One region of the Stenotrophomonas pictorum JCM 9942 genome, then DNA from elsewhere that is predicted to be linked to it. Evidence: predicted binding sites of a transcription regulator. Region 1 holds the regulator's gene; the other holds the start of a gene.
The links. Region 1 encodes FliA, which starts transcription of late flagellar genes. Its sites were predicted from a motif close to TAAAGTTTNNCNNNCNNNGGCCGATAA; they were not measured.

Region 1 (14,236 bases):
TCGGCCCCACCGGCGCCGGCAAGACCACCACCATCGCCAAGCTGGCCTCGCGTTTTGCCGAAGCCCACGCCGCCCGCGACGTGGCCTTGGTCACCACCGACACCCAGCGCATCGGCGCCCGCGAGCAGCTCTACGGCTTCGGCCGCCAGCTCGGCGTGGCCGTGCACGAGGCCAACAGCGGCACCAATCTCAACCAGCTGCTGGAGCGCCTGGCCGACTACAAGCTGGTGCTGATCGACACCGCCGGCCTGGGCCAGCGCGACCGCGCCCTGGCCGCCCAGCTGCAGTGGCTGCGCGCCGCCGGCCAGATCCGCACCTTGCTGGTACTGCCTGCCAATACCAGTTTCCAGGACATGGACGAGGTGGTACGCCGCTTCGGCGCCGCCAATCCGCAGGGGCTGGTGCTGACCAAGCTCGATGAGACCGGCCGGTTCGGTTCGGCGCTGTCGGTGGCGGTGGACCACAACCTGCCGATCACCTGGGTGACCGACGGCCAGGACGTGCCGGAGGACCTGCATCGCGCCTCGGCGGCGAATCTTGTACTTCGCCTTGAAGATTTGCGCCGCGCGGCCGATATGCCCTGCAACCTGGAGTCCAACAATGCCGTCGCGTGAGTACGCCCAACTGACCAACACCTTCCCGCTTTCGGCCACGCGTCGCGAGCCGGCCGGTCCGGTACGCACGATTGCGATCACCGGCGGCAAGGGCGGCGTGGGTAAAACCAACGTCTCGGCCAATATGGCCGTCGCCCTGGCCGGCATGGGCAAACGCACCCTGCTGCTGGACGCCGACCTGGGCCTGGCCAACATCGACGTGATCCTGGGCCTGCAGCCCAAGCACACCCTGGCCGACCTGGTTGCCGGGCGCTGCACGCTGGACGAGGTGATCATCGAAGGCCCCAACGGCGTGCTGGTGGTGCCGGCCGCATCCGGTCGCCGGCACATGGCCGAGCTGCAGCCGGCCGAGCATGTCGGTCTGGTCAACGTGTTCTCCGAGCTCGAACGCGAGCTGGACGTGATGATCATCGACACCGCCGCCGGCATCACCGACAGCGTGCTGACCTTCTGCCAGGCCGCGCAGGACACAGTGGTGGTGGTCTGCGACGAACCGGCCTCGATCACCGACGCCTATGCGCTGATCAAGGTGCTCTCGCGCGAACGCGGTGTGGACCGCATGCAGGTCGTGGCCAACATGGTGCGCGACCCCAACGAAGGCCGCGTGCTGTACGAGAAGCTGGTGCGCGTGTGCGACAAGTTCCTGGCGGATGTATCGCTGAACTACCTGGGCTGCGTGCCGCAGGACGACTGGCTGCGCCTGTCGGTGCAGCGCCAGCAGCCGGTGGTGAAGGCGTATCCGTCTTCGCCGGCCGCGCTGGCCCTCCAGGAAATCGCGCTGCGAACCTCGCGCTGGGAAGCCCCGACCGAAGCCCGCGGCGGCGTCGAGTTCTTCCTGGAACGCATCATCCAGCGCGGGGTGCCTGCATGAATCCCGCCGCCCAGTACCGTGAAGTGCAACGCGCCAGCAGCAATGACTGCATCGCCCAGCACGCGGACCTGGTACGCCGCATCGCCCATCACATGGCCGCGCGCCTGCCGGCCAGCGTGGAGATCGACGATCTGATCCAGGCAGGCATGATGGGTCTGCTGGAAGCATCGCGCAGCTACGATGCCGACCAGGGAGCATCGTTCGAGACCTATGCCTCGATCCGCATCCGCGGCTCGATGATCGACGAGATCCGGCGCGGCGACTGGGTGCCACGCTCGGTGCACCGGCGTGCCCGTGAAGCGGCCGGTACCATCCGCCGGCTGGAGCAGGCCAGCGGCCGTGCCGCCAGCGCCACCGAGGTGGCCGAGGCCATGGACATCCCGCTGCCCGAGTACATGCGGCTGATCGAAGACGCCTCGCGTGGCCAGGTGCTGAGCCTGGAATCGCGGATCGAGGACCAGGGCGAGCTGGACACGCCGGCCAGCGGCGGCCCGACCCCGCAGCAGATGCTCGAACGCAGCCAGTTCGGCGCCGAACTGGGCAAGGCCATCGCCCAATTGCCCGAGCGCGAACAGCTGGTGCTCTCGCTCTACTACGAGCAGGAATTGAACCTGAAGGAAATCGGCGCGGTACTGGGTGTCAGCGAATCGCGTGTCTGCCAGATCCACGGCCAGGCCACGCTGCGCCTGCGCGGCCGATTGAAGATATTCGAGGCGGCAGACGCCGGACTCGAGGAACCATGAAGAGGAAAGCCCTTTGAACAAGAACATGCGCATCCTGATCGTCGATGACTTCTCGACCATGCGCCGCATCGTCAAGAACCTGCTCGGCGACCTGGGCTTCACCAATACCGCGGAAGCCGAGGACGGGCATGCGGCGCTGTCGCTGCTGCAGAGCCAGCCGTTCGATTTCGTTGTCACCGACTGGAACATGCCGGTAATGACCGGTATCGAGCTGCTCAAGGCGATCCGCGCCGACGCCAGGCTCAAGACCCTGCCGGTGCTGATGGTCACCGCCGAGGCCAAGCGCGAACAGATCATCGAAGCGGCCCAGGCCGGCGTGAACGGCTACATCATCAAGCCGTTCACCGCGCAGACCCTGGAAGAAAAGCTCGGCAAGATCTTCGAGCGTCTGGCGGCGAGCGCCTGATGGCCGGTCACAGCGAAACCCTGGGCGACAAGAGCGCCCTGATCCAGCGCCTGCAGGATGCACTGGCCGCATTGGAGAGCGGTGACGAAGCCGGCTGGCGTCGCGAGATCGACGCGCTGGCCGCGCTGCGCACCCAGCCGATGATGGCCGGCCTGGGCCGGCTGGCCCGCGAACTGGGCCAGGCGCTGGGCGAACTGCCCAGCATCACCACCGATGCCGGCGAACTGGACGATGCCTGCGCGCGCCTGGACCACGTGGTCGAGATGACCGAAAAAGCGACCCATCGCACGCTGGACCTGGCCGAGGAATGCCGCACGCTGACCGAACAGCTGCGCGCCGAAGGCCTGAATCCCGGACAGGACGTGATCCTGGACCGCATCCGCCACAACCTCACCGAGGTGGCGCTGACCCAGAGCTACCAGGACCTGACCGGGCAGATCATCCGTCGCGTGGTCGGCATCGTCCGCCGCGTGCACGAAGGCTTCGGTGCGCTGGGGCTGCCGCCACCGGAGGAAGACGCGCGCAATGCCGGGCTGGCTGGCCCGGCGGTCAGCGGCCTGGACCGCCACGCCGTCTCCCAGCATGACGCTGACGACCTGCTCTCGGATCTGGGGCTGTAAACACATGAGTGCTTTTGCCGACGACATCGCCGCCGACTTCATCCTTGAAGCGCAGGAAATCCTCGATCGCCTCGGCGAGCAACTGGTGGCGCTGGAACAGGCCCCGCAGGATGCCGACCAGCTCAATGTGGTGTTCCGCGGTTTCCACACGCTCAAGGGCGGCGCCGGCTTCCTGTCGATCACGCCGATGGTCGAGCTGTGCCATGCGGCAGAAGAAACCCTGGGCATGGCCCGGTCCGGCAAGGCCCAATTGCTGGCCCATCATTTCGATGCCGCCCAGCAATCGCTGGACTGGCTGCAGTCGATGCTCGATGCGGTCTCCGCCGGCACCGACCCGGCCCATGCCCCGGCCAGCCTGATCGCCCAGTTCGACATCGGCGCGGCGCCCGTCGCTGCGCCGGTGAAGACCGCGCCGGCCGCCGCCGACAGCGACCTGATCAGCGAGGACGAGTTCGAAGCGCTGCTGGACGCCCTGCACGGCCCCACCGCGCCCGGCGCGGCCCCCGCAGCCAAAGCGGGCGATGACCTGATCAGCGAAGATGAGTTTGAAGCGTTGCTCGACCAGCTGCATGGAGGCGCCGCCCCCGGCGCGCAACCTGCTGCCGCTGCGCCGCCAGCGCCCGCCGCAACGGCAACGCCTCCTGCCCCGGCCTCCCGGCCGGCACCGCCACCCAAAGCCACAGGCAAGGCGACCGAAGCCGAGCAGACGGTACGCGTGGACACCAAGCGGCTGGATGCCATCGTCAACCTGATCGGTGAGCTGGTACTGGCCCGCAACCGTCTCAAGACCCTGCGTACGCGATTGAAGGACGAAGAACTGGATCGTGCCGTGTCCACCCTGGATATCGCCACCGCGCGCCTGCAATCGGCAGTCATGCGCACGCGCATGCAGCCGGTCGGCAAGGTGTTCTCGCGCTTCCCCAAGGTCGCCCGTGACGTGGCCCGCTCGTTGAACAAGGAAGTGGACCTGGAGCTGATCGGCGCCGACACCGAGCTGGACCGCAATCTGGTCGAAGCCTTGGCCGATCCGCTGGTGCACCTGGTGCGCAACGCCATAGACCACGGCGTGGAAGCGCCCGACTTACGTGAAGCGCAGGGCAAACCGCGCGTGGGCCAGGTCCGCCTGACCGCGCAGCAGGAAGGCGACTACGTCTCCATCGAGATCCAGGATGACGGGGCCGGCATCGATCCCGAGCGCCTGCGCGCCAAGGCCCGCGAGAAGGGCCTGATCGATCCGGAAGCCGCCGCCCGCCTGAGCAGCGAGGAATGCCTGCACCTGGTGTTCCTGCCCGGCTTTTCGACCAAACAGCAGGTCACCGATATCTCCGGTCGCGGCGTGGGCATGGACGTGGTGCAGTCGCGCATCCGCGAACTCAGCGGCCAGATCCAGATCCAGTCCGAACTCGGTCGCGGCAGCCGCTTCCTGATCCGTGTGCCGTTGACCCTGGCAATCCTGCCGACGCTGCTGGTGCAGGCCGGTCAGGATGTCTACGCGCTGCCGCTGGCGCGCGTGATGGAAGTGCTGCACGCCCCGGCCACCGCGCTGGGCTGGTTCGACGGCCGCGCGGTACTGGACCGCAAGTCGCACACGCTGGCGCTGGTGGACCTGCGCCGCTGGCTGGACGTGACCCCGGCGGCCTCGCAGCTGCTGACCATTGTCGTGCTGCAGGTCGGCGAAGCGCGCTTCGGCCTGGTGGTGGATCAGGTGCGGGGCCGCGAAGAAGTGGTGATCAAACCCCTGCCCAAGGCGCTGCGCGGTCTGCCGGGCTACGCCGGCGCGACCCTGATCGGTGATGGCCGCATGGCACTGATCCTCGACGTCGATGGCCTGCGCAACCCGCAGGACTGACGCTTCCCGTTCAAGTAGCCCCACTCAAGGCCGATACCTTTCAAATGGACAGACTCAGCATCATCGGACTTTTTCTCGCGCTGGCCTCGCTGGTCGGCGGCAGCATCCTGAAAGGTGCCGGGCTGTCGTCGCTGTGGTCGCCGGCGGCGTTTGTGATCGTCATCGTCGGCACGGCGGCGGCGATCCTGCTGCACACCTCGCCGGCCGTCTTCAAGCACGCCTTCAAGATCGTGCGCTGGGTGGTGCGGCCGCCGGAAAGTGACCGTCAGGCATTGATCCAGCAGATCGTGGACTGGAGCAACATCGCCCGCCGCCAGGGTCTGCTCGGACTGGAACCGCAGGTGGAGCTGCAGGACGACCCGTTCGTACGCAAAGGCCTGCAACTGGTGGTCGATGGCGTGGAGCCGGAAACCATCCGCCACATCATGGAGATCGAACTGGGCAGCCAGGAACACCGTGACCTGGCCGCGACCAAGGTGTTCGAGGGCATGGGCATCTACGCCCCGACCCTGGGCATCATCGGTGCGGTGCTGGGCCTGATCGCGGTGATGAAGAACCTGGCCGATCCGAGCAAGCTTGGCCACGGCATCGCCGCGGCGTTCACCGCCACCATCTACGGCATCGCCTCGGCCAACCTGCTGTTCCTGCCCGTGGCCGCCAAGCTCAAGGGCGTGATCGCCCACAACAGCCGCGAGCACGAGATGATCATCGAAGGGCTGATCGCCATTGCCCAGGGCGAGAACCCGCGCAATATCGAAACCAGCCTGGCCGGCTTCGTGAACTGAGCCATGGCCCGTCGCAAACCACACGAAGAACACGGCAACCACGAGGCATGGGCGATCCCGTATGCCGACCTGATGACGCTGCTGCTCGCCTTTTTCGTGGTGATGTACGCCATTTCCTCGGTCAACGAGGGCAAATACCGGGTGATGGCCGATGCCTTGACCACCGCCTTCGGCGGCGCGCCGCGTACCGTCAGCCAGGTGCAGGTGGGCAACCAGCAGCTGCAGGGGGGCGGTTTTGACAGCCCCTCGGTGATCCGCGCCCCAAGCATGACCGGCGGCGCGATGAATGACCCTACCCGCTTGCCGGCGATGGCCTCGCAGATGCGCATGCCCGTATCGATGCGCGACCACGCGCAGCTGCAACGGGCCGAGCGCCAGCTCAATCAGATCGCCGACCAGCTCAGCGAAGCCCTGGCTCCGCTGGTCAAACAAGGTGTGATCACCGTGCGCCGCACCGAGCTGTGGATCGAGGTCGAGATCAACAGCGACATCCTGTTCGGCACCGGCTCGGCGGCACTGGACCGCGACGCCCGCCAAACCCTGGCCAAACTGGCCGAAGTGCTGCAGGCCGCGCCCAATGGCGTGCGCGTGGAGGGCCATACCGACAACCTGCCGATCGCCACCGCGCAGTTCCCGTCCAACTGGGAGCTGTCGGCCGCGCGCGCGGCCAGCGTGGTGCACCTGTTCGCCGATCACGGGGTGCAGCCGGACCGGCTGGCGATGGTGGGCTACGGCGAATTCCGCCCGCGCGACAGCAACACGCTGGCCGAAGGCCGCAACCGCAACCGCCGGGTGATGGTGATCATCCTGGCCGATTCCGCCGCCAGCGTGGACGCGCTGTCCGACGGCATCACCACCGCGGCTGCCGACGCCCCTGCGCCGGCCAGCGCCGGCGACGGCGCCCCCCCGCCAGCCCGGGCCGCCAGCCCGGTCCTGACGGATGCTATTGAAGGAGTGCATTGATGCGTATCTGGGCCGTTGCCAACCAGAAAGGTGGCGTTGGCAAAACCACAACCACGCTGGCGCTGGGTCGCGGCCTGGCCGCGCTGGGCCACAAGGTCCTGCTGATCGACCTGGATCCGCACTCCTCGCTGACCCGGGCGTTCGGCGTCCCGCTCGAACCGGCACCGACCGGCGTACTGGAGCTGTTCGCCACGCCGCCGGCCGATATCGGCGCGCTCAGCCATGCCAGCCGCATTCCCGGCCTGGATTACCTGTGCGCCCAGGCGGCACTGGCCACGCTGGAGCGCCGCAGCGCCAACCAGCCCGGGCTGGGGCTCGCCCTGCAACAGGCGTTCACCCGCCATGGCGGGCAGCACGACTACATCCTGCTGGACTGCGCGCCCACGCTGGGCCTGCTGATGATCAACGCGCTGGCCGCCGCCGATCGTCTGATCATTCCCACCCAGGCCGAGCCGCTGGCGCTGCACGGGCTCGACGGCATGGTCCGCACGGGCGAGATGGTCGAGCGCTCGCGCCAGCGTCCGCTGCCGATCTCGATCCTGCCGACCTTGTTCGACCGCCGCACCCGCACCGGCAACGAAACCCTCAAGCAGATGCAGGACCGGCACGGCGCGCGCGTCTGGGAAGAGGCGATCCCGGTGGACACCAGCATCTCCAACCCGAACGCGCTGACGGTACCGGCGATCGGCGACGCCTATCCCGGTCGTGCGCTGCTGGCCTACCGGCGGGCGCTGGAATGGCTGCGCGGCGCCGATGCCAGCCTGCTGGAGCACGCGGCATGAGCAACACCGACGTGCTGGATGACTATCTGGGCGAACTGCTGCAGACCGTAGTACCGGCCGCGCCTGCGGCAGCGGTCGAGGCCATCGCCATGGCGCTGCCGGCTGTACCCGAGCCCAAGCCCGAACCGGAACCCGAACCGCTGCCAGAACCCGCAGCGGCAGGGCCGACAACGGCGTCCGAATCCGAGCCAGCTCCCATCGTCGATGCGGCGCCGGTCACCGTCGCGCCGGCCGTCGCCGCTCCCGCGCCTGCGACAGCCCCCCCGCCGCGCATGGCGGCGGCGATGCCGCCCGCCCCGGGGACTGGCAATGCCTGGGCCACCTTGCAGGCGCAGGCCCGCGAGGCCTACCAGCCACGCCAGCGCCGTGCCAGCGAGCGCACCTCGCGCTGGCTGCGGTTGCGCTGCGGCGGCCAGACCTATGCGCTGGAACTGCTCAAGGTCCAGGAAGTGGTCCTGCCGGTGCCGCTGCTCGGTCTGCGCGGCACCGCGCCCTCGATGCTGGGCATCATGAACCTGCGCGGCCAGGTGGTTCCGGTGATTGATCTGGGCCTGCACCTGGGCTTTGCACCGATCATCGAGGACAGCCAGACCCGCATCGTGGTGCTGGAAGAGAACGGCGACACCTTGGGACTGCGCGTGTCGGCGGTGGAGGACGTGGCCAACCTGACCGACTCCCAGATCGAGCCACCCGATACCGCGCGCATCTGCCAGATTTCCAACGCGCTGTTCCGTGGCGTGGCCCGCCTTGGCCGGCAACCGATGATCCTGCTGGATGCCGCGCAGCTGCTGCACTGACCCCGGCGCCGCTGCCCTGCCGGCCATCCGGCGCGGCGACAGCGCTAAAGATGCGCCAGAAGCGGCCGCTAATTGCCCTAGTAACGTTCGTCCGGAGCAATGATGAGCACAGTGGCACTGGCACAGGATCTCGGCATCGAGACCAGCAGCGATTTGAAACAACAGCTTGCCCCCTATCTGGAACAGACCGGCGAGCTGCGCGTGGATGCCAGCCAGGTCGGCCGCATCCACACCGCGGCCGTGCAGGTGCTGTGCGCCTTTGTGATCGCCCGCCGCCAGGCAGGCCACAGCACCGTCTTCGACAACGGCACCAACACCTTCCTCGACGCCGCGCGACTGCTCGGCGTCCTCCAGACCTTCGGGCTGGAAGCAACCTCTGATCAACTGAAATCTGTGGAGAACGCCGCATGAGCGCACGTATCTTGGTGGTGGACGATTCGGCGTCGATGCGCCAGATGGTCTCTTTCGCCCTCACTTCGGCCGGCTATTCCGTCGAGGAGGCCGAAGACGGCGCCGTGGCCCTGGGCCGCGCCAAAGGCCAGCGCTTCAACGCGGTGGTGACCGACGTGAACATGCCCAACATGGACGGCATCTCGCTGATCCGCGAGTTGCGCCAGCTGGCCGACTACAAGTTCACCCCGATGCTGATGCTTACCACCGAATCGGCGGCCGACAAGAAGTCCGAAGGCAAGGCCGCCGGCGCTACCGGCTGGCTGGTGAAGCCGTTCAACCCCGAACAGCTCGTCGCCACCGTCCAGAAAGTCCTGGGCTGATCGCCCTCCCCGCCCCCCACCACGGAACCCGCTGATGAGCATGGACCTGCAACGTTTCCACGCCACTTTCTTCGAAGAAAGCCGCGAAGGACTGGACGCAATGGAAGCTGGCCTGCTGGCGCTGGAAGGCGGGCAACTGGATCCGGAGATCATCAACTCGGTGTTCCGCGCCGCCCACTCGATCAAAGGGGGCGCCGGGACGTTCGGCTTCGACGCCATGGCCAATCTGACCCATGTGCTGGAAACGCTGCTGGACGAGCTGCGTGCCGGCAAGCGGGCACTGGAACCGGCCGCCATCGATGCGATGTTGACCTCGGTGGATGTGCTGCGCGCGCTGCTGCGGGAAGTGGAGCATGGCCAGCCGGCCGATCCGCAGGCCGTGCAGGCCGTGACTGCCCGTCTGCAGGCCGTGCTTTCCGGCCAGGCCGCCCCGGTGGCCGCCGCCAAAACCGAAGACGAAACCCCGGACGGCTGGCAGATCGGCTTCACCCCGGCGCCGTCACTGTTCATGAGCGGCAACGACCCGCTGCGCATCATCCGCGAACTGGAGACCCTGGGCTCGTTGCAGGTGGCCGCGCGCGTGGAGCGCCTGCCCGGCTTCAACCAGCTCGATCCGCTGGAAGCCTACCTGGCCTGGGATCTGGGCCTGATCGGCAAGGTGCCACGCAGCAAGATCGAAGACACCTTCGCCTGGGTGGTGGACGACTGCGAGCTGGATATCCGTCCGGCCGCACCGCCGAGTCTGGCGATGCCGGCTGCCGAGAACGGTGCTGTCGCCGAGCCGGCGCGTTCACCGGCCGCCGCGGCCACCCCCAGCGGCAACAGCCACGAAGCCGAAAGCTCGATCCGTGTCAGCGTGGACAAGGTCGATGCGCTGATCAACCTGGTCGGCGAGCTGGTCATCACCCAGGCCATGCTCAAGCAGGTGTCCGGCGGCCTGGATCCGGTCCACGCCGAACAGCTGTTCGCCGGGCTGGACCTGCTCGAACGCAACACCCGCGACCTGCAGGAAGCCGTCATCAGCGTGCGTATGCTGCCGGTGGACGCCGTGTTCCGCCGCTTCCCGCGACTGGTCCGTGACCTGTCCTCGCGACTGGGCAAGCAGGTCCGCCTGCGCACGATCGGCGAAGGCACCGAACTGGACAAGGGGCTGATCGAGAAGATCGCCGATCCGCTGGTCCATCTGGTGCGCAACTCGATCGACCATGGTCTGGAAATGCCCGACGTGCGTCGCGCCGCCGGCAAGGACGAGACCGGCACGATCACCCTGGCGGCCTCGCATCAGGGCGGCCATATCGTGATCGAAGTCAGCGACGACGGCCGCGGCCTGAACCGCGCCAAGATTCTGGAAAAAGCCTACGAGCGCGGCCTCAACGTGCCCGACAACCCGACCGATCCGCAGGTCTGGGATCTGATCTTCCAGCCCGGCTTCTCCACCGCCGATGCGGTGACCGAGCTGTCCGGACGCGGTGTGGGCATGGACGTGGTCCGCCGCAATATCCAGGCGCTGGGCGGCGAAGTGCAGCTGGAAAGCAATACCGGCGCCGGCACCCGTGTGCTGATCCGGCTGCCGCTGACCCTGGCCATCCTCGACGGCATGACCGTGTCGGTGGCCGGTGAAACCCTGATCCTGCCACTGGCCTACGTGCTCGAAGCGCTGCAGCCCCAGGCCGATGACATCCGCACCATGGCCGGCGAAGGCCGTGTGCTGCGCGTGCGGGGCGAGTACCTGCCAATCCTGTCGCTGAGTGAGCACTATGGCTACAGCGGCCGGACCAATGCCGATCCGCTGGTGGTCGTGGTCGAGGGCGATGGCCAGAAGATCGCACTGGAAGTGGATGAACTGGTCGGCCAGCAACAGGTGGTGGTCAAGAACATCGAGAACAACTATCGCCGCATCGCCGGCGTCTCCGGCGCCACCATCCTCGGCGATGGACGCGTGGCGTTGATTGTCGATATCGGCGGACTGGTCCGCTCGCTGCGCATGCAGCAAGCCGCCTGAGCCACGGCTGATCATCCCCGTTCCATCCGCAGCGCCATGATCTTCCGGTCATGGCGCTTCTTCTTGTGCATTTTCCCTGCCGTGGATCCGCATGAAACGTATCGCCCTGCCCTGCCTGCTGTTGTGCGTGACCCTGCCCGCCGCGGCCCAGACCCAGACATGGCCCCCCCGGCTGAAAACCGCCAGCGGCGACGAGCTGACGCTGACCGGCAACGTCGCCTACGACGCCGCCGATTTCTCGGGAAGCGGACATGCCGGTGCCGTGCTGCATGACGACACCGGTTGGCGCCGAAAGGAGTTCGGCATCGGCTACAAGCGCGCCGGCCGCTATGACGTCACTGTCGGCTACGACTTCCAGTCAAAGACCTGGCTGGATGTGGCGCTGCGCCTGGAGACCAAGGCACTGTTCGGTCGGGACCTGGGCAAACTGCGTCTGGGCCAGAGCAAGATGGCAGTGGGATTCGAGGGGGCGACCGCATCACGTGCCGGCAGCTACATCGAAGCCTCGCTGCCGACCCAGGCGTTCTATGAAAGCCGCCGCACCGGTGTGGACTGGGCATACGAGCAGCCTCTGTACATCCTCAACGCCGGGTACTACTTCGGCTCCGATCTGCAGGGCAACAACCGGGGCGACACCGCTGCGGCGCGGTTGGCATGGACACCCTGGAAGGCATCGGGAAACGTTCTCCACCTGGGCGTGTCCGCCTCGAAGGAATCCCCGGAAGGCGAAGTCGACGGACGCGACCAGTACCGCGCACCCACCGCCCGTTGGCGGGCGCGTGCCGGTTCAGCGCTGACCACCGACCGGCTGGTCGACTCGGGCACCCTGCGGGACATCCAGCAATTGCAGCGTCGGGGGATTGAAGCGCTGTGGATCAACGGGCCGTGGTCGCTGCAGGGCGAATACCAGCAACAGACGGCCCGGCGCGGCAGCGGCCTTCCGGACTACCGCGGGTATGGCGGCTATGCCAGCGCCAGCTGGCTGGTGACCGGCGAATCCCGTCCGTACTCCGCCGGCAATGTCGGCAACCCCAAACCGGGCCATCGCCATGGCGCAGTCGAACTGCTGCTGCGCCGCGATCACCTTGATCTGGACGACGCCGGCATCGCCGGCGGTCGCGCCAGAAGCTGGACGCTGGGTGCCAACTGGTACCTGGGGCCGAACCTGAAGTTCCAGGGCAACTACGTCCGTGCCGACGCCCGGCGGGCTGGGTCCCACGTCGACCCGCATCTGCTGAGCCTGCGCGCACAGCTGCATTTCTGACCACCGCAAAAACCCTGACCGCCGCGCCACCGCGCGGTCCTGGGCGGCAGCCGGCGCCTTCGCAACGCCCTTTCGCGGCCGCACTTCAGGAAATTCCGCGCGCGCCGCTACCCGTATCAGCCCGGCTGCCACCGGGCAAAGAACGCGCTTTCGAACACCTTTTCTCTCCCCCGTTGTGCCCGATCTGGCGCTTCTGGCGGGCATGCCCTACCTGTAGTCGATTCGGAGAGTCTGTAATGGAGTTCTTTCGCAACCTCACGATCGCACGGAAACTTGCGATCGCATTCACGCTGACAACACTGACCACCATTGTGCTGGGCGGTTTTGCCCTGTTGCGACTGGATGCCGCCAACAACCAGCTGCAAGCCGTCAGCAACCGCGACATGCCGTCGGTGCAATACATGGGCGAAATCCGCTCCCAGCTGGGCGAGTACCGCACCTTCGAGATCGCCCAGCTCACCCGTCTGAACGAGCCCGAGGCGGTCGCCGACTACGACCGCCGCATGTCCGAGATCGAAGATGCTGTCGCCAAACTCAAGACCCGCTATGAAGCGCTCCACAGCGACAGCCAGGAAAAAGCCCTGTACGCCAAGGTCGCTTCCGCGCTGGAAGACTATTTCGCCGCGCACCGCCTGATCGAACAGGCCCTGGCCAGCGGTGATCCGGTCAGCGCGCAGGCGGTCTCCGACGAGCAGTCCCGCCCCAAACGCCGGGTACTGTTCGATGCCTTGAAGGCCTTGAACGAGTACAGCGTCGCCACCCTCGACAGCCAGATCGCCAACGCCAACCGCAGCCACAGCCGTAGCAGCATGGCCATCGTGCTGTCGATCATTGCACTGGCACTGTTGTCAGCCGGGTTGGGCATGCTGATTGTGCGTGCCATCGTACGGCCCCTGGGTGATGCCGTCCGCGTCGCCAACGATGTGGCCGCCGGCAAACTCGAAGGAAGCATCGACAGCTCGCGGCAGGACGAAGTGGGCAAGCTGCTCAGCGCGATGCAGCGCATGCAGGCCCAGCTGCGGGCGGTGATCGATGCACAGGTTGAAATGTCACGCCAGCACGATGGCGGCAGCATCAGCTACCGCATCGACGCCGATGCCTTCCCTGGCGACTACAGGGTGATGGTGGCCGAGACCAACAATCTGGTCACCAACCATATCAACGTGAAAATGCAGGCCATCGGGATCGTCCAGCGCTATGCCATCGGCGACCTGACGCCGGATATGCCGGTGTTGCCAGGCGAGAAGCGTGTCATCACCGACACCATGGCGACGATCAAGCAGAACCTGGCCGCCATCAACAGCGAGATCAAGCGCCTGGCCTCGGCCGCGGCCGTCGGCGACTTCAAACAGCGCGGCGATCTGGACGCCTACCAGCACGATTTCCGTGACATGGTGGCCGGCCTGAACAGCCTGATGGAAACCACCGATGACAACCTGCTGGAAGTCTCCCGACTGCTGCAGGCCATCGCCAGTGGCGACCTGAGCGCGCGGATGCACGGCCAATTCCATGGTGTGTTCGCCACCATGCGCGACGACGCCAATGCCACGGTCTCGCAGTTGACCGGCATTGTCGGCCGCATCCAGCACGCGGCATCGAGCATCAACCAGGCCGCCGGCGAGATCGCCACCGGCAACCAGGACCTGTCGCAGCGGACCGAGCAACAGGCCGCCAACCTGGAGGAAACCGCCGCCTCGATGGAGGAGTTGACCTCCACCGTGCGCCAGAACGCCGAATCGGCCCGCCAGGCCAACCAGCTGGCCATCG
Region 2 (14,236 bases), on a different contig from region 1:
GGCCACCGATCACCGCGCCGGTGGCGGTGCCGGCGACGCGGTTCTGGTCGCGGGCGTTGTTGGCCACTTCCACGTCGTGGCAGACCACGCGGCTGCCATCGTCGAAGCGGCGGCCTTCATCGCGTGGGCCATAGGTCTGTGCGTGCGCGCCACTGGCGACCAGCATGCCTGCAGCGAGCAGGGTCGCTGCCAGCGGGAAGGAAACAATGCGCATAAGAGGCTCCTTGGCGTGTTGGAAACGGCGTGTTGCAGCCTGCCTGTGCAGGCCGAAACGGAAAATGAAACGGCGCGATCGCGGTTGCGTTGCGGTTCATGCAAACGCCCATGCCCGGCATGAACCGGCGCGTGGCTTGGGTGTAGAGTTCGGCCCTGTCTTCGACCTTTGACGAGTGTGTGTATGAATACCGCTGCCGCTTTCTATCCCGTGGGCACGCCCGGCCAGCCGTGGGGCGCGCCCGAACGGGCGCAGTGGCTGGCGCGGCAGACCGTGCAGCGCAGCTACGCCGCGGAAGTGGTGAGCAAGATCGACGCGCTGCGCGAGCGCTTTGATGTGTCGCAGTACGGGGAGCTGGACTATCCGTCCGGTCGCTATCCGTTGTTTGCGATCCGCAGCCGCAACTGGGACGAGGCGTTGCCGGTGATGCTGGTGACCGGGGGTGTGCACGGCTATGAGACCAGCGGCGTGCAGGGCGCACTGCAGTTCGTGGACCAGCATGCGGCCGACTACACCGGTCGCTGCAATCTGCTCATCGCGCCGTGCGTGAGCCCGTGGGGCTATGAGCGCATCCAGCGCTGGAACGCGCTGGCACTGGATCCGAACCGCTCGTTCGTGCCCGACAGCCCGGCGCAGGAATCGGCCGCCCTGATGGCGCTGGTGGCGCCGCTGCAGGGCCGCTTCCTGGTGCATATCGATCTGCATGAGACCACCGACAGCGACGAATCCGAATTCCGTCCGGCGCTGGCCGCGCGCGACGGCAAGCCGTTCGAACCGGGCGAGATTCCCGATGGTTTCTATCTGTGTGCCGATTCGCTCAACCCGCAGCCGGCATTCCAGCAGGCGGTCAACGCCGAAGTGGCCAAGGTGACGCATATCGCCCCGGCCGATGCGCAGGGGCAGATCATCGGTTCGCCGGTGGTGGCGCCGGGCGTCATCGAGTATCCGCTCAAGGCGCTGGGACTGTGCGCCAGCATCACCGATGCCCGCTACACCACCACCACCGAGGTCTACCCGGACAGCCCCAAGGCCACGCCGCAGCAATGCGATCTGGCACAGGTGGCGGCAGTGCGCGGGGCACTGGACTACGCGCTGGCCCATCGCTGAGTGCGGGGGGCGCGACGCGGAGCCGGCCCATCCGGGTGAGCCGGGTGGGCTTTCTGCGGGATTGCAGGCGTGCCGGTGAGGGCGCGCAAGGCGTTACCTGCGCTTGCGCACCAGCATCGCCGAAGCCTGCAGGATGGCGCGGGTCAGCAGCGCCATCGAGTTCACCTCGCCCTTCCAGTGCTGCCAGTACAGCGGCACGTCCTCCCACGCGCGCGCTTTGACGTAGACCAGCCGGCCGCTTTCCAGGTGGCGGCGCACCAGCGGCAGCGGGTTCATGGTCCAGCCCAGTCCGCCGAGGTTGGCATGGACGAAGGCGCGGGTGGAGGGAATCCACCAGGTGGGCGCATCGAGCGGATGGTCGACGCCGGCCAGACGCCGCGCGTAGCGGGCCTGCATGTCGTCCTTGCGGTTGAATACCAGCACCGGCGCCTGCGCCAGCGACTGGGCGTTCACGCCCTTGGCGAAATGGCGGGCGTGGAATTCCGGGGTGCAGGTGGCGGCGTAGCGGATGCTGCCCAGCGCGTGGATCTGGCAGCCCTGCACCGGTTCGGACAGGGTGGTCACCGCGCCGAGCACCGCGCCCTGGCGGAGCAGGGCCACGGTGTGGTCCTGGTCTTCGGTGTGCAGATCCAGCGTGGTGGAGGTGTGCTGCGAGAAGGTCTGCACCGCCTCGGGGAACCAGGTTTCCATGCTGTCGTGGTTGACCGCCACGGCGATGCTGGCGCGTGGCAGTTCGTTGTCGGAGATGCCGATGCGCTCGAAGGCATCGCGTTCGAGCAGGGCGGTCTGCTCGGCCAGCTGCACCAGGATCTGTCCTTCGGCGGTGGCCACGGTCGGGCTGGAGCGCTTGACCAGCAGCTTGCCGACCCGGTCCTCCAGCGCCTTGATCCGCTGCGATACCGCCGAGGCGGTGACATTGAGCGACAGCGCGGCGCGCTCGAAACTGCCTTCGCGGATCACCGCGGCCAAGGCCCGCAGCTGGGCGTGATCGATGCGCATCGATTAAGTTCCGCTAAAGATGGTTAACGAAGTTTAGCTCCACTTTTTGATGCTGCATTGCGACAATTGCGTCGTTCAGTCGCGGCGGTGATTCCCCCCGCTGCGGCGCTCCCCCTCGCAACAAGGCAGTTTCCCCATGTTTTCGGTTATCTCCACCCAGGCTGCCGGCAGCGCCTGGCTCAGTGGCGCCGGTATCGGTATCGGTCTGTTTGCCATCGTCGGCGCGCAGAGCGCCTTCATCCTGCGCCAAGGCATCATGCGCCAGCACGTGGTCCCGATCATCGCCACCTGCTTCGCCATCGACGCCAGTTTCATCTTCGCCAGCGTCGCCGGGCTGCGCACGCTCACCGACCAACTGCCATGGCTGACCACGGTCCTGCTGTGGGGCGGCGTGGCGTTCCTGGCCTGGTATGCGCTGCAATCGGCACGCCGCGCGCTCAGCGGGGGCGGCGGCATGCAGCTGGACGATGACGCCGAGCAGTCGCTGCGCACCGCGCTGATGGCGGCGGCGGGTTTTTCGATCATCAATCCGCACTTCTGGCTGGACATGATGGTCATCGGCTCGATCGCCGACAATTTCGGCAACAACCGCATGGCCTTCGCCGCCGGTGTGGTGACCGCCAGCGCGGCCTGGCTGACCATGCAGGGACTGGGCGCGCGCCTGCTGGCGCCGCTGTTCACCAAGCCCTCCACCTGGCGCGTGCTTGACGGCACGATCGCGGTGATCCTGAGCGTGCTGGCGCTGACCCTGGCGATCCGCGGCGTCGGCTGAGCCGCGCATCGCGCCGGTGAGCCGGCACGGCGCGCGCGCCGCTCAGGGACGCCGTTGCTGGAACAGCCACGCCCACATCGCCGGATCGCGGTAGGTCGGATCCCAGGCGTTGTGGCCGACACCAGGCAGTTCGGTGTAGCGCAGGTCGGCGCCGACCCGCTGTGCGGCCTGCGCGATCAGGCGCGCATCGGTCGGTGGCACCACGGTGTCATCGGCGCCATGGAACATCCACACCGGTACCCCGCGCAGCCGGGTGGCCACGGCGGTGTAGGGATCGGTCTCATCGGCCACCTGATCCACCCGCAATGTGGTGCGGCCTATGCGCGGGGCGGTGATCGCCGCACACACCGGCACCAGCGCGGCGAAGCGCTGGGGCTGCATCAAGGCCAGTTCCCAGGTGCCGTAGCCGCCCATCGACATGCCGGTGAGGTAAATGCGCTGCGGATCGGCGTGGAACTCGGTACTGGCCGCATCCAGCGCGGCCAGCGCCATGCGCGCGTTGCGGCCCAGCCATTCCTCGTCCTGGGGCACCTGCGGCAGTACCACCAGCGCCGGGAAGCTGTCGGCGTTCTTTTCCAGCCACGGGCCGAGCCCTGCCAGCAACTGGCGGCGGCCATCGTCGCCGCGCTCGCCCGAGCCATGCAGGAACAGCACGACCGGTGTCCCGGACGGATCCCGGCGGGCCGGAACGAAGACCTGGTAGCGGAACAGGCGGCCCTCGAACGGCAGCTCGCGCGCTTCGAAATGACCGCGGCCGGCGACCGCCGTACTCGTGCGTGCAAGGGTGCAGGCGGTGGACATCAGCAGCATCGACAGCACGATCAGCAGGCGGGTCATGGGCGGCTCCGGCAGCGCGGTGGCGGCCAGCTTAAGCGCAGCGGCGGTGCGCCGTCATCGCTTCGGGCGGCCGGCGCAGGGCGTTCCGCGGCAGGTCATGCGCCGCTGGCTAGACTGGCTGCAATATGACCGAGCTCAAACCTGTCCTGTGGACGCCGGGTTTCCTGCTGGCGTGCCTGGCCAACTTCCTGATGGGCCTGTCGTTCTACGTGTTGATGCCGACGTTGCCGTTCCACCTGGTGGAGCAGCTGCAGATCGGTGAAGCGACGGTGGGCGGCATTCTTTCCAGCTATGTGATCGCCGCGCTGCTGGTGCGGCCGTTTTCCGGCTTCATCGTCGACCGATTCAATGCCAAACATGCCTACCTGGCGGCGCTGGCCGGGTATGTGCTGCTCACGTCCGGCTATCTGCTGGCGCATACCGTCCTGGCCTTCGTGATCGTGCGGCTGGGCATCGGCGTGACCTTCGCGGTGCTCAGCACGGCGGCGGCGACCCAGGCGATCGACATCATTCCCTCGGTGCGCCGCGGGGAGGGCATCGGCTTTTTCGGTCTGATGAGCAGTCTGGCGATGGCGCTGGGGCCGATGGTGGGGCTGTGGCTGATGGACCACTATCCGTTCGAGCTGATCTTCAAGGTGTCCATCGGCGCCGGTATTGGCGGATTGCTGGTGGCCACCCGCGTGCGTTCATCACACAAGCAGCGCCGGGGCACGGCAACGGTGCTGTCGCTGGACCGGTTCCTGCTGGTGCGGGGTCTGCCACTGGCGTTGAATCTGGCGGTGATCGGGCTGGGCTACGGCATGCTGCTGGCGTTCGCGGCGATCTATGGCAAGCAGCTGGGTGCGGCCAACACCGGGATCTTCTTCACCCTGATGGCGGTGGGAATGATGGTTTCGCGTGCGTTCTCCGGGCGGCTGATCGATGGCGGCAACGTGGTGCGGGCCACCCATGGCGGCACCGCCGCGATTGTGGCCGGGCTGGGGATGATGGCCATGGCGCCGGGGCCGGGGCTGTATTACGCCGCCGGCGTGCTGGTCGGCTTCGGCTTTGGCGTGGTCTATCCGGCCTACCAGACGATGATGGTAAATCTGGGCGGGCATGCGCAGCGCGGTACCGCGGTGGCCACCTATTTCTCCGCGCTGGATGTCGGCATCGGACTGGGCATGGTGGTGGCCGGATTGATTGCCTCGCAGGTCGGCCTGGCCAGCGCGTTCGCCACCGGTGCGGTGCTGACCATCGGTGCGGGGCTGACATTCGCGCTGGTGCTGGTGCGCCGCGTTGTTCCCACCACCGCCACGCAAACACCGGTAACGACGGGCGCCAGCGAGCGTTGATGTGCCAGAATCGCCGGCGCCGGAAGCGGCGTATGGAAGCGCGGTATCTACACATCACAGGGGAAAACAATGAAAAAGCTTTTTGGCGTGGCACTACTGTGCCTGTTGTCTGCATGTAGCCAGGGTTTGAACGGCACCTATGGCGATCAGCTGGGGATCACCCGTTATGCCTTCCAGTCCAATGGCGAGGTGACGGTTGAAGCCATGGGCGTGTCACAGAAGATGAGCTATGAACGCGACGGCCAGTCGCTGAAAGTGCAGTTGCCGCAGGGCAATGCCCAATTGAACTTCACCATCAAGGAAGACGGTTCGCTGGAAGGCCCGATGGGGATCGTCCTGGAAAAGGTCGAAGAGTAAGCAACACCGCGTCACGCCGGCCCTGTCCGGGGCCGGTTGCCTGGGCGCCGGGCGTTGTTCGGCGCTCTGCTCAACTCGCTGCCGCCACGGCCGATAGGGATGGTGGGGTTCTGCACGGATGGCGCATACGTTGAACATGGTGATTCTGGCGGCCATCGCGGCTGCATTGGCAGTGGTTCTGATCGCGCGTCTGGCCGGAGGCCGGAAGCTGCCTGCGCGCTGGTCGTCGCGGTCACCTTCCGACACCGGCCCGCAGGCGTCATTGCCGCAGGTGCAACCCATTGCACTGAGCGCATTGCGCCAGCAGTTCCATGTGCTGGCACTGGGCCTGCCCGCGCTGCCCGAGGAAACGCCGGGGCCGGCACATCAGGCCCTGCTCACCGAGGTCAGCACCACGCTGGGACGGGCGGACCTGTCGCCGCGCTACACGCCGCGCCGTCCACAACTGCTGCCCCAGCTGATCCAGAGCGTGAATGACAGCACCGCTTCGGCGCGTTCGATCAGCCGCATTATCGGCAGTGATCCGGTGCTGGCGGTCAACCTGCTGCGGATCGCCAACAGCCCGCTGTACCGCTTCCAGCGCCGCGAGGTGCAGAGCATCGAGCGGGCGGTGACGCTGGTGGGCAACGACGGCATCCGCCAGATCATCTCGGCGGCGTTGATCCAGCCGGTGATGAATCCCTCCGACCGCGACGGCGGCCGCTTCTCGCGGCTGTTGTGGGATCACACCCTGCGCATGTCGCTGGCCGCGGCCGACCATGCCCGCAGCATGGAGCGCGAGGACGGCTTCGCCGCGCAGCTGGCCGCGTTGCTGCGCGGGCTGAGTGTGGCGATGGTGGTGCAGGCCACCGCCGATGCCTACGCACGGCGGCCGTTGCTGCAACCCTCGGCGGTGGTGCTGCTGCAGCTGATCGAGCGCTGTGCGGCCGAAACCGCCGCGCGCATCGCCCGGCACTGGGAGCTGGCGCCGGCCATCGTGCAGGCGCTGCAGGACAGCGACGGCGCCGGCAGTGGGTTGGGGCGCTCGCTGCAGCTGGGGGAGCTGGCCGCCTCGCTGTCGATGCTGTGCAATGCCGGGGCACTGCCGGCCGACGAGGCCGAGGCGCAACTGGCGCTGCAGCTGCCGGCGCATGTGGCCGGCTGGCTGTGGAAGCGGGTCAGTGCCGATGCCGCCGACGGCGCCGACAGCGCGGCCTAGAGCTGCGACTCCAGCGGCAGCCAGCGGATCAGGCGGGCGGTGGCCCGCTGCAGCAGCGAGGCGTCTGGTTCGGTGCCCAGCACCTCCGGCGGCGAGGACGCCCATTCCAGCCAGCGCAGGTCGTGCTGGCGATCCAGATAGACCCAGTAGCTCAAGGCCGGGCTGGCCAGACGCAGGTATTCGCTGCGCAGGCGCGCGGCCAGCACCGGATCGTCGAACACCGCGCCCATCTCGGTGTTGAGGTAGGCCGAGCGCGGGTCCAGGTTGAACGAGCCGACAAAGCCGCGCCGGTCATCGACCACGAACGCCTTGGTGTGCAGGCTGGCGCCGGAGCTGCCGAAGGTGGACGCCTTGTGGCGGTCCTGGGCCTTGAGTTCGTACAGGCGCACGCCGCCGGCCAGCAGCGGTTTGCGGTAGCGCATGTAGCCGCTGTGCACGGCGGCGACATCGTTGGCTGCCAGCGAATTGGTGACGATGCCGACCTGTACGCCGTGGGCGACCTGCGCGGTCAGGCCGGCGGTGCCGGCTTCGCCGGGGACGAAATACGGGGAAATCAGCAGCGCCTTGTGCCGCGCGCTGGCCAGTTCGCCGGTCAGCCGGGTGACCAGCCAGTCGCTGCGGTCGGCGCCGCGCAGCTTCTGCGGTGGATCGGAGTGGATCTGCACGCCAGCGGTCCAGTGCAATCCCAGCTCGCCTCCGACGTACGAATCGGCAAGCCGCGCGCGCACCCGCTCCAGGTAGGGCAGGCTCTCGCGCTGGCGCGCTTCCTGCCCGGACTGGTTGATGAACTTGGCCAGATCGCGTTCGGAAGCGCGGTGCAGGGCGGCGATCGGCACCACCATGTCGCTGTTCCAGAAACTGTCGAAGATCGTGCTGGCCTGAGCGGCTACGGGACCTGCCAGCAGCACGTCCAGATCGCGGAAGTTCACATCGGGCTTGGCGTTGAAATACTCCGCGCCGATGTTGCGGCCGCCGACGATGGCCACGCGGCCGTCGGCGATCCATGCCTTGTTGTGCATGCGGTGGTTGATGCTGAAGACCCGCTGCACCATTTCCACCAGCCGCCACAGGCCCTCCCGGTTGCGGAACGGGTTGTACAGGCGGATCTCGATATTGGGATGGGCATCGAGCGCCATCATCAGCGGGTCGAGCCCGACCGCGTTCATGTCATCGAGCAGCAGCCGTACCCGTACCCCGCGCTGGGCGGCGTCATAGACATCGCGCGCCAGCAGGTGGCCGACCATGTCGTCGTGCCACATGTAGTACTGCAGGTCCAGGCTGCGCCCGGCCTGGCGGGTGATGATGGAGCGGGCGGCAAAGGCTTCCAGGCCATCGCTCAGGAACACCGTGCCGCTCTGCCCGGGATGGGCGGCGAGCAGCGGTTGCAGCTGGCGGTCCAGCAGGGTCTGCGCCGGCTGGACCGGCAGTGCGCTCGACGGCGCGCCGACCGCCTTGGGGGTGAGCCGGTCGCCAAGCAGCAGGCCGCTGATGACCAGCAGCACCAGGATGCCGAGCACATGGCCGGCCAGGCGCAGCAGGCGCCGGCGCGGCGGGCGGGGAGGCGGTGTGTGCATGGACACCATCCTAGCGGGGTTTACGGGGTTGCCGTCGCCGATCCTCCATCCATGACGTTAAGGGGATGCGGTGGCGGCCATCGCTGGGGGAGAATCGGCGTTTGCCCTGTGCCGAGTCCTGCGATGACCGACCGTTCCTCCTCCTTCCGCGCGCCCAGTCTGGTGGTGCAGATCGTCATCGGTCTGGTGGCCGGCATCGTGTTGTCGATGCTCTGGCCGGCCGGAGCGAAGGCGGTCGGGCTGCTGGGGACGGTGTTCATCTCCGCGTTGAAGGCGGTGGCGCCGATCCTGGTGCTGGTGCTGGTGGCCGCGTCCATCGCCAACCACCGCCAGGGCCAGAAGACCCATATCCGCATGATCCTGCTGCTGTATGTGATCGGTACCCTGATCGCGGCGCTGGTGGGGGTGGCAGCCAGCTTCCTGTTCCCCAGCACGTTGCAGCTCACGGCCGCGGCCGACGCCGGGCTGAGCGCGCCCGGTGGCATCGGCGAGGTGCTCAAGACGCTGCTGATGCAGGTGGTCGACAACCCGGTGCATGCGCTGCTCAATGCCAACTACATCGGCCTGCTGGCCTGGGCGGTGGGCCTGGGGCTGGCCTTGCGCCAGGCCAGCGCCGCCACCCGCACGCTGCTGGGCGAGCTGGCCGACGCCATCACCTGGCTGGTGCGGATGGTGATCAAGCTGGCGCCGCTGGGCGTGTTCGGCATCGTCGCCTCGCTGCTGGCCGAGTCCGGGCTGGGCGCGCTGACCGACTACCTGCATCTGCTGGCCGTGCTGGTCGGCGCGATGCTGTTCATGGCCTTCATCGGCAACCCGCTGATCGTGGCGGTGGTGACCCGCCGCAATCCGTATCCGCTGGTGCTGCGCTGCCTGCGCGAGAGCGGCCTGACCGCGTTCTTCACCCGTTCCTCGGCGGCCAACATCCCCGTGAACATGGAGCTGTGCCGCAAGCTGGGGCTGCACGAGGAAACCTACTCGGTGGCGATCCCGCTGGGGGCGACGATCAACATGGCCGGCGCGGCGATCACCATCTCGGTGCTGACACTGGCCGCGGTGCATACGCTGGGCATCGCCGTGGATCTTCCCACCGCGCTGCTGCTGAGCGTGCTGGCGGCGGTCGGTGCCTGCGGCGCGTCCGGGGTGCCGGGCGGCTCGTTGCTGCTGATTCCGCTGGCCTGCGGGCTGTTCGGCATTTCCAACGACGTGGCCATGCAGGTGGTGGCGGTGGGCTTCATCGTCGGCGTGGTGCAGGACTCGGCCGAAACCGCGTTGAACTCCTCCACCGACGTGGTGTTCGTGGCCGCGGCCGAACAGGCGCGCACGCGCCGCTGATGCGGCGATGCCGCGGGTGCGCCCGTTACCGGGCCGCGCGGCCTCTCATCGGGGGGATCGGTAGCCGGGCGCCGGCGTTGCGACTGCAGTTTCTGGTGGTGCCGGCGCGGCGGCCGCGCTGCGGCTGCTGGGCCCGCCGCTGCTGCCGGCGACGCCGCCTCAGAAGCGTCGGGTCGCCGGGAGGTAGCGCCACTGGCCTTCGGGCATCTTGCTCAGGCCGATCTGGCCGATGCGCAGGCGGCGGATCTGTTCGGCCTTCAGCCCGACCTGGGCGCACATCCACGCCAGCTGGCCCGGTCGCACGTCCTTGATCGCAAGCCGCAGGCGCTGCTCGCTCTGCCAGCTGACTTTGCAGCCGGGCAGGCTGCGGTTCTGGTAGATCAGCCCCTGGGTCAGCTTGGGCATCGCCCACGGCGTCGGCTCGCCACTGACCTCCACCACGTATTCCTGTTCCAGGGTGTGCCCGGTTTCGAGCAGATGGCGGCGGATACGCCAGTCCTGGGTGAACACGACCAGGCCGCTGGCGGCGTCGTCCAGTGGCATCAGTGCCTCCAGACGCAGGAAATGACGGCGCAGCGGGCGGATGCCCGAGTAATCGCCCTCGAAGTGGTTGGCCTCGGTCAGTAGCGCCGGCAGGTCGGCGCTGCTGGCGCCGGCCGGTTTGTTGAGCAGCAAGGTCGCCGGTTCGGCGGCCTCGGCACTGGCTTCGCTGGCCACGGTGACGGTTTCCCCGGTCACCATCGTCTGCGGGGTTTCCACCACCACACCATCGACGCTGACCCAGCCGCCTTCGATGTACTGCTGGGCCTGCGCGCGCGAGCACTGCAGCAGCGCGCAGACGCGCTTGTCGAGACGGATCGGGGTGGTCATGGCGGCGGGAAGATCAACGACGGCCGGCGAGTGTAGCGCCGCAGGCCCCTCGCCGCGATGGCCGGCTCAGGCGCTCTCGTGTTCCAGCGCGGTCAGATACAGGCGCAGATCGAACTCGAACTGGTGGTAATCCGGCTCCATGTGCAGGCACAGCTGGTAGAAGGCCTTGTTGTGGTCGGCTTCCTTCATGTGCGCCAGCTCATGCACCACGATCATCCGCAGGAACTCGGCCGGGGCGTCGCGGAACACGCTGGCGATGCGGATTTCGCGGCTGGCCTTGAGCTTGCCGCCATGGTTGCGGGAAATGGTGGTGTGGGTGCCCAGCGCGTGCTTGATCACCTGCAGCTTGCCGTCGTAGAGCACCTTGCCCAGCGGCTGCGACTGGCGCAGGTGGCGGTCTTTGAGCGCCTGCACGTAGTCATAGAGCTGGCGGTCGTTGCGCACGGCATGGGGTTGCGCATAGCGCTTGCGCACGGCCTCGCCGAGCTTGCCGGCGTCCAGCAGCTCGCGGGCGCGCTGTTGCAGGTGCTCGGGATAGCCGTTCAGGTACTTCAGGGGGAGCATTGGCATCGGCAGTACGTGGGGCAGGCCGGTATCATGGCAGGCCACAGCAACAGAACCGCGAATCACGAAGATGGCAAAGGCGAATCCGCTGCAGGAACAGCTGCTCAAGGCCGGGCTGGTCAAGAAATCCCAGGTGTCGCAGGTCGCGCGCGAGCAGGTCAAGGCACGGCATGGCAAAGGCCCGGCGGCCCCCACCGAAAGCCAGCGTGAGGCCGAACGCGCCCGCGCCGAAAAGGCCGAGGCCGATCGCCTGCTGGCGGCCGAGCGCAATGCCCAGCGCCGTGCCGAGGAGCTGCGCGCGCAGGCCCGGCAGATCATCGCCGACCGCAAGCTGCCGCGCGCCGGCGAGCAGGAATACCGTTTCAACGACGGCACGCTGATCCGCACGCTGCTGGTCGATGATGCGCAGCGCAAGCAGTTGTCCGCGGGTGCGCTGGTGATCGTCCGTCATGCCGACGGTTTTGCGTTGCTGCCACGGGTGGCGGCGGAGAAGGTGCGTGAACGCGCGGCCGAACTGATCGTGCTCGACCACGGCCAGAGCGCGGATACCCCGGTGTCCACCGGCAATGCCGAGGATGACGCCTATTACGCGCAGTTCCAGGTACCCGACGATCTGATGTGGTGAGTCGCCGCGGCGGCGTTGTCCCGTCGTTCAAGCAACTGCGCTAGGCTGCGGTCACGTCATTTCCACTTCGGAGCTGGCAACCATGGCCACCGGTTGGGCGGGCGATACCGCCGTTCAGGATCAGATCGACGCGACGGTCGAAGACGCGATCAAGCGCGCCCGCAGCCGCCTGCCCAGCGGCCCCGGGCTGGAGCATTGCGAAGAATGTGACGCGCCGATTCCCGAGGCGCGCCGCAAGGCCGTGCCCGGCGTGCGGTTGTGTATCGCCTGCCAGCAGGCGCGGGACGAGGACGAAGCGTTCAGTGGCTACAACCGCCGCGGCAGCAAGGACAGCCAGCTGCGGTAGCCGCTGCCGGCGCAGGCCTCAGTGCTGCCCGGAGCGCAGCTGGAAGCTGCCGCGCCAGCGCAGCAGCGCGAACAGGCACCACAGCCAGCCGGCGCTGGCGATCAGCCCGCCGACCAGACCGATGTGCTGCATGCCCAGATGCAGGCTGACCTGGCTGCCGATCAACGCGCCGGCACCGATGCCGATGTTGAAGATGCCCGAAAACAGCGCCATCGCCACGTCGGTCGCATCCGAAGCCAGGTTCAGCACCTTGGACTGCATCGACAGCGCGAAGCTGATCATCGCCACACCCCAGATCGACACCAGCAGGTACAGCAGCCAGGCGTTGCCCAGGCCGGTGCGCAGCAGCAACAGGCAGGCGGCCAGGGTGCCGATCGCGGCCAGCAGGAAGCCGCGTGGCCAGCGCGTGCCGAAGCGGGCGAACAGCACGCTGCCGACAAAGCCCATGCCGCCAAACAGCAGCAGTACCAGCGTGGTGACATGCGCATCGAAGCCGCCGATGGCCTGTACGAACGGCTCGATGTAGCTGTAGCCGGTGAACTGCGCCGAGATCACCACCATCACCAGCACGTACAGCGAAACCAGCGCCGGGCGTCGCAGCAGCAGCGGCAGGCTGCTGGCCGAGCCACTGTTCTGGCTGGGCAGGGCCGGCAGCAGGCGGGCCAGCACCAGCATCACCAGCAGCGCGACGCCGCCGATGGCCAGGAAGGTGATGCGCCAGCCCAGCCATTCGCCGACGATGCGGCCCAGCGGGATACCCAGCACCATCGCCACCGAGGTGCCGGTGGCCAGCAGCCCCAGCGCCTGCGGACGCTTGCCTTCCGGTGCCACACGTACCGCCAGCGAGGCGGTGATCGACCAGAACACCGCATGCGCCAGGGCGATGCCGATACGGCTGGCCATCAGGACCGGATAACTCCAGGCCACGCCGGAGAGCACGTGGCTGGCGATGAACAGCGCGAACACGCCCAGCAGCAGCCGGCGCCGGTCGAAGTTGCGGGTCAGCAGCATGCACGGCAGTGAGGTCAGTGCGACCACCCAGGCGTAGATCGTCAGCATCAGCCCGACCTGCTCGATCGGTTTGCCGAAGCTGCCGCCGATATCGCTCAGCAGCCCGACCGGGACGAATTCGCTGGTGTTGAACACGAATGCGGCCAGTGCCAGGGCGATGACGCTGAGCCAGCGCTGGCGGTCGCTGCGCGGGGCTTGGAGCTGGGCAACGGCAAAAGCGTCGCCTGCCTGCGGGGCAGGGCAAGAGGAAACGGGGGAGGACATCGTTGACTGGAGCGGCGACCGGTGGGGACGGTCAGTGGCGGCAATTTTCGCACGGACGGAAGGCACGCGCGTGAACCGCGCCGGTGGTGGGCGACCGGCGCAGACAGAAAGGCCGGCAATGGCCGGCCTTTTTCATCAGCCATCCCCCTGGATCGGCGCTGGCAAGGCGTCGGTGCCCCGCCAGCGGCGCAGACCCCGCTGGAAGAACAGGCTGTTGGGGATCTGCATCAGCGTGCCTTCGACCGGGCCGCCGATCTCGGACAGGGTGGTGTAGATCAGGTTGATGTCGGTGACCACTCCCTTCAGGCCGGGCTTTTCGCCGTTCTCCAGCAGTTCGATCTGGTCGCCCAGCCGGAACGGCCGGGTGGTGAAGATCAGGAACGTACAGAAGATGTTGGAGAGCACACTCCATGCGGCAAAGAACGCCACCGCGCCGACCGCGGCAAAACCGGTGAAGGCGGTCCACAGCACCGACGGGGCGACGCCGACCTGGTTGAGCAGGGCCAACGCGGTGGCGGTCCAGATGACGAAGTTGGACAGTCGCCGGATCGCCAGCTCGATCGGCGCCGGCAAGGTGTAGTGGCGGCCGAGACGGGCCAGCAGGTGCCGGGTGAACAGACGAAACAGCCAGGCGACAAGCAGGATCAAGGCGATCATGAGCCCGGTGTTGATCGGTTCGAGCCACTGCTGCAGCGAGGGCGGGAGGTAGTGCTTCATCCGGGAAATCCTTGTGTTGCGTGACGCGCTGCCGTGGCTGCAACGCCACAGGAATACGTGATGCGATGAGGGCTGATTGTCGATGACCCCGAGCCGGGCCGCCAGCACGGGACGC

Region 2: the regulator FliA is predicted to act here: its motif matches at 5,691-5,717, upstream of ARC78_RS08985 (HDOD domain-containing protein).

The regions. Positions count from the first base shown of each region.
Region 1 is NZ_LLXS01000045.1:80,340-94,575, reverse strand. It holds gene flhF (flagellar biosynthesis GTPase FlhF) at 1-614, shown strand, start outside; gene ARC78_RS13505 (MinD/ParA family ATP-binding protein) at 601-1,485, shown strand; gene ARC78_RS13500 (RNA polymerase sigma factor FliA) at 1,482-2,228, shown strand; gene cheY (chemotaxis response regulator CheY) at 2,242-2,634, shown strand; gene ARC78_RS13490 (protein phosphatase CheZ) at 2,634-3,254, shown strand; gene ARC78_RS13485 (chemotaxis protein CheA) at 3,259-5,103, shown strand; gene ARC78_RS13480 (flagellar motor protein) at 5,148-5,888, shown strand; gene motD (flagellar motor protein MotD) at 5,892-6,851, shown strand; gene ARC78_RS13470 (ParA family protein) at 6,851-7,633, shown strand; partial or broken gene ARC78_RS13465 (chemotaxis protein CheW) at 7,681-8,430, shown strand; gene ARC78_RS13460 (STAS domain-containing protein) at 8,533-8,841, shown strand; gene ARC78_RS13455 (response regulator) at 8,838-9,203, shown strand; gene ARC78_RS13450 (chemotaxis protein CheA) at 9,238-11,205, shown strand; gene ARC78_RS13445 (OprO/OprP family phosphate-selective porin) at 11,297-12,469, shown strand; gene ARC78_RS13440 (methyl-accepting chemotaxis protein) at 12,706-14,236, shown strand, end outside.
Region 2 is NZ_LLXS01000022.1:18,001-32,236, reverse strand. It holds gene ARC78_RS09020 (glycine zipper 2TM domain-containing protein) at 1-214, opposite strand, end outside; gene ARC78_RS09015 (M14 family metallopeptidase) at 398-1,321, shown strand; gene ARC78_RS09010 (LysR family transcriptional regulator ArgP) at 1,415-2,320, opposite strand; gene ARC78_RS09005 (LysE/ArgO family amino acid transporter) at 2,457-3,092, shown strand; gene ARC78_RS09000 (carboxylesterase family protein) at 3,135-3,929, opposite strand; gene ARC78_RS08995 (MFS transporter) at 4,055-5,263, shown strand; gene ARC78_RS08990 (hypothetical protein) at 5,333-5,620, shown strand; gene ARC78_RS08985 (HDOD domain-containing protein) at 5,739-6,818, shown strand; gene ARC78_RS08980 (phospholipase D family protein) at 6,815-8,392, opposite strand; gene sstT (serine/threonine transporter SstT) at 8,516-9,724, shown strand; gene ARC78_RS08970 (rRNA pseudouridine synthase) at 9,884-10,594, opposite strand; gene ARC78_RS08965 (M48 metallopeptidase family protein) at 10,661-11,158, opposite strand; gene ARC78_RS08960 (DUF2058 domain-containing protein) at 11,229-11,783, shown strand; gene ARC78_RS08955 (DksA/TraR family C4-type zinc finger protein) at 11,866-12,129, shown strand; gene ARC78_RS08950 (sugar transporter) at 12,148-13,404, opposite strand; gene ARC78_RS08945 (mechanosensitive ion channel family protein) at 13,540-14,121, opposite strand.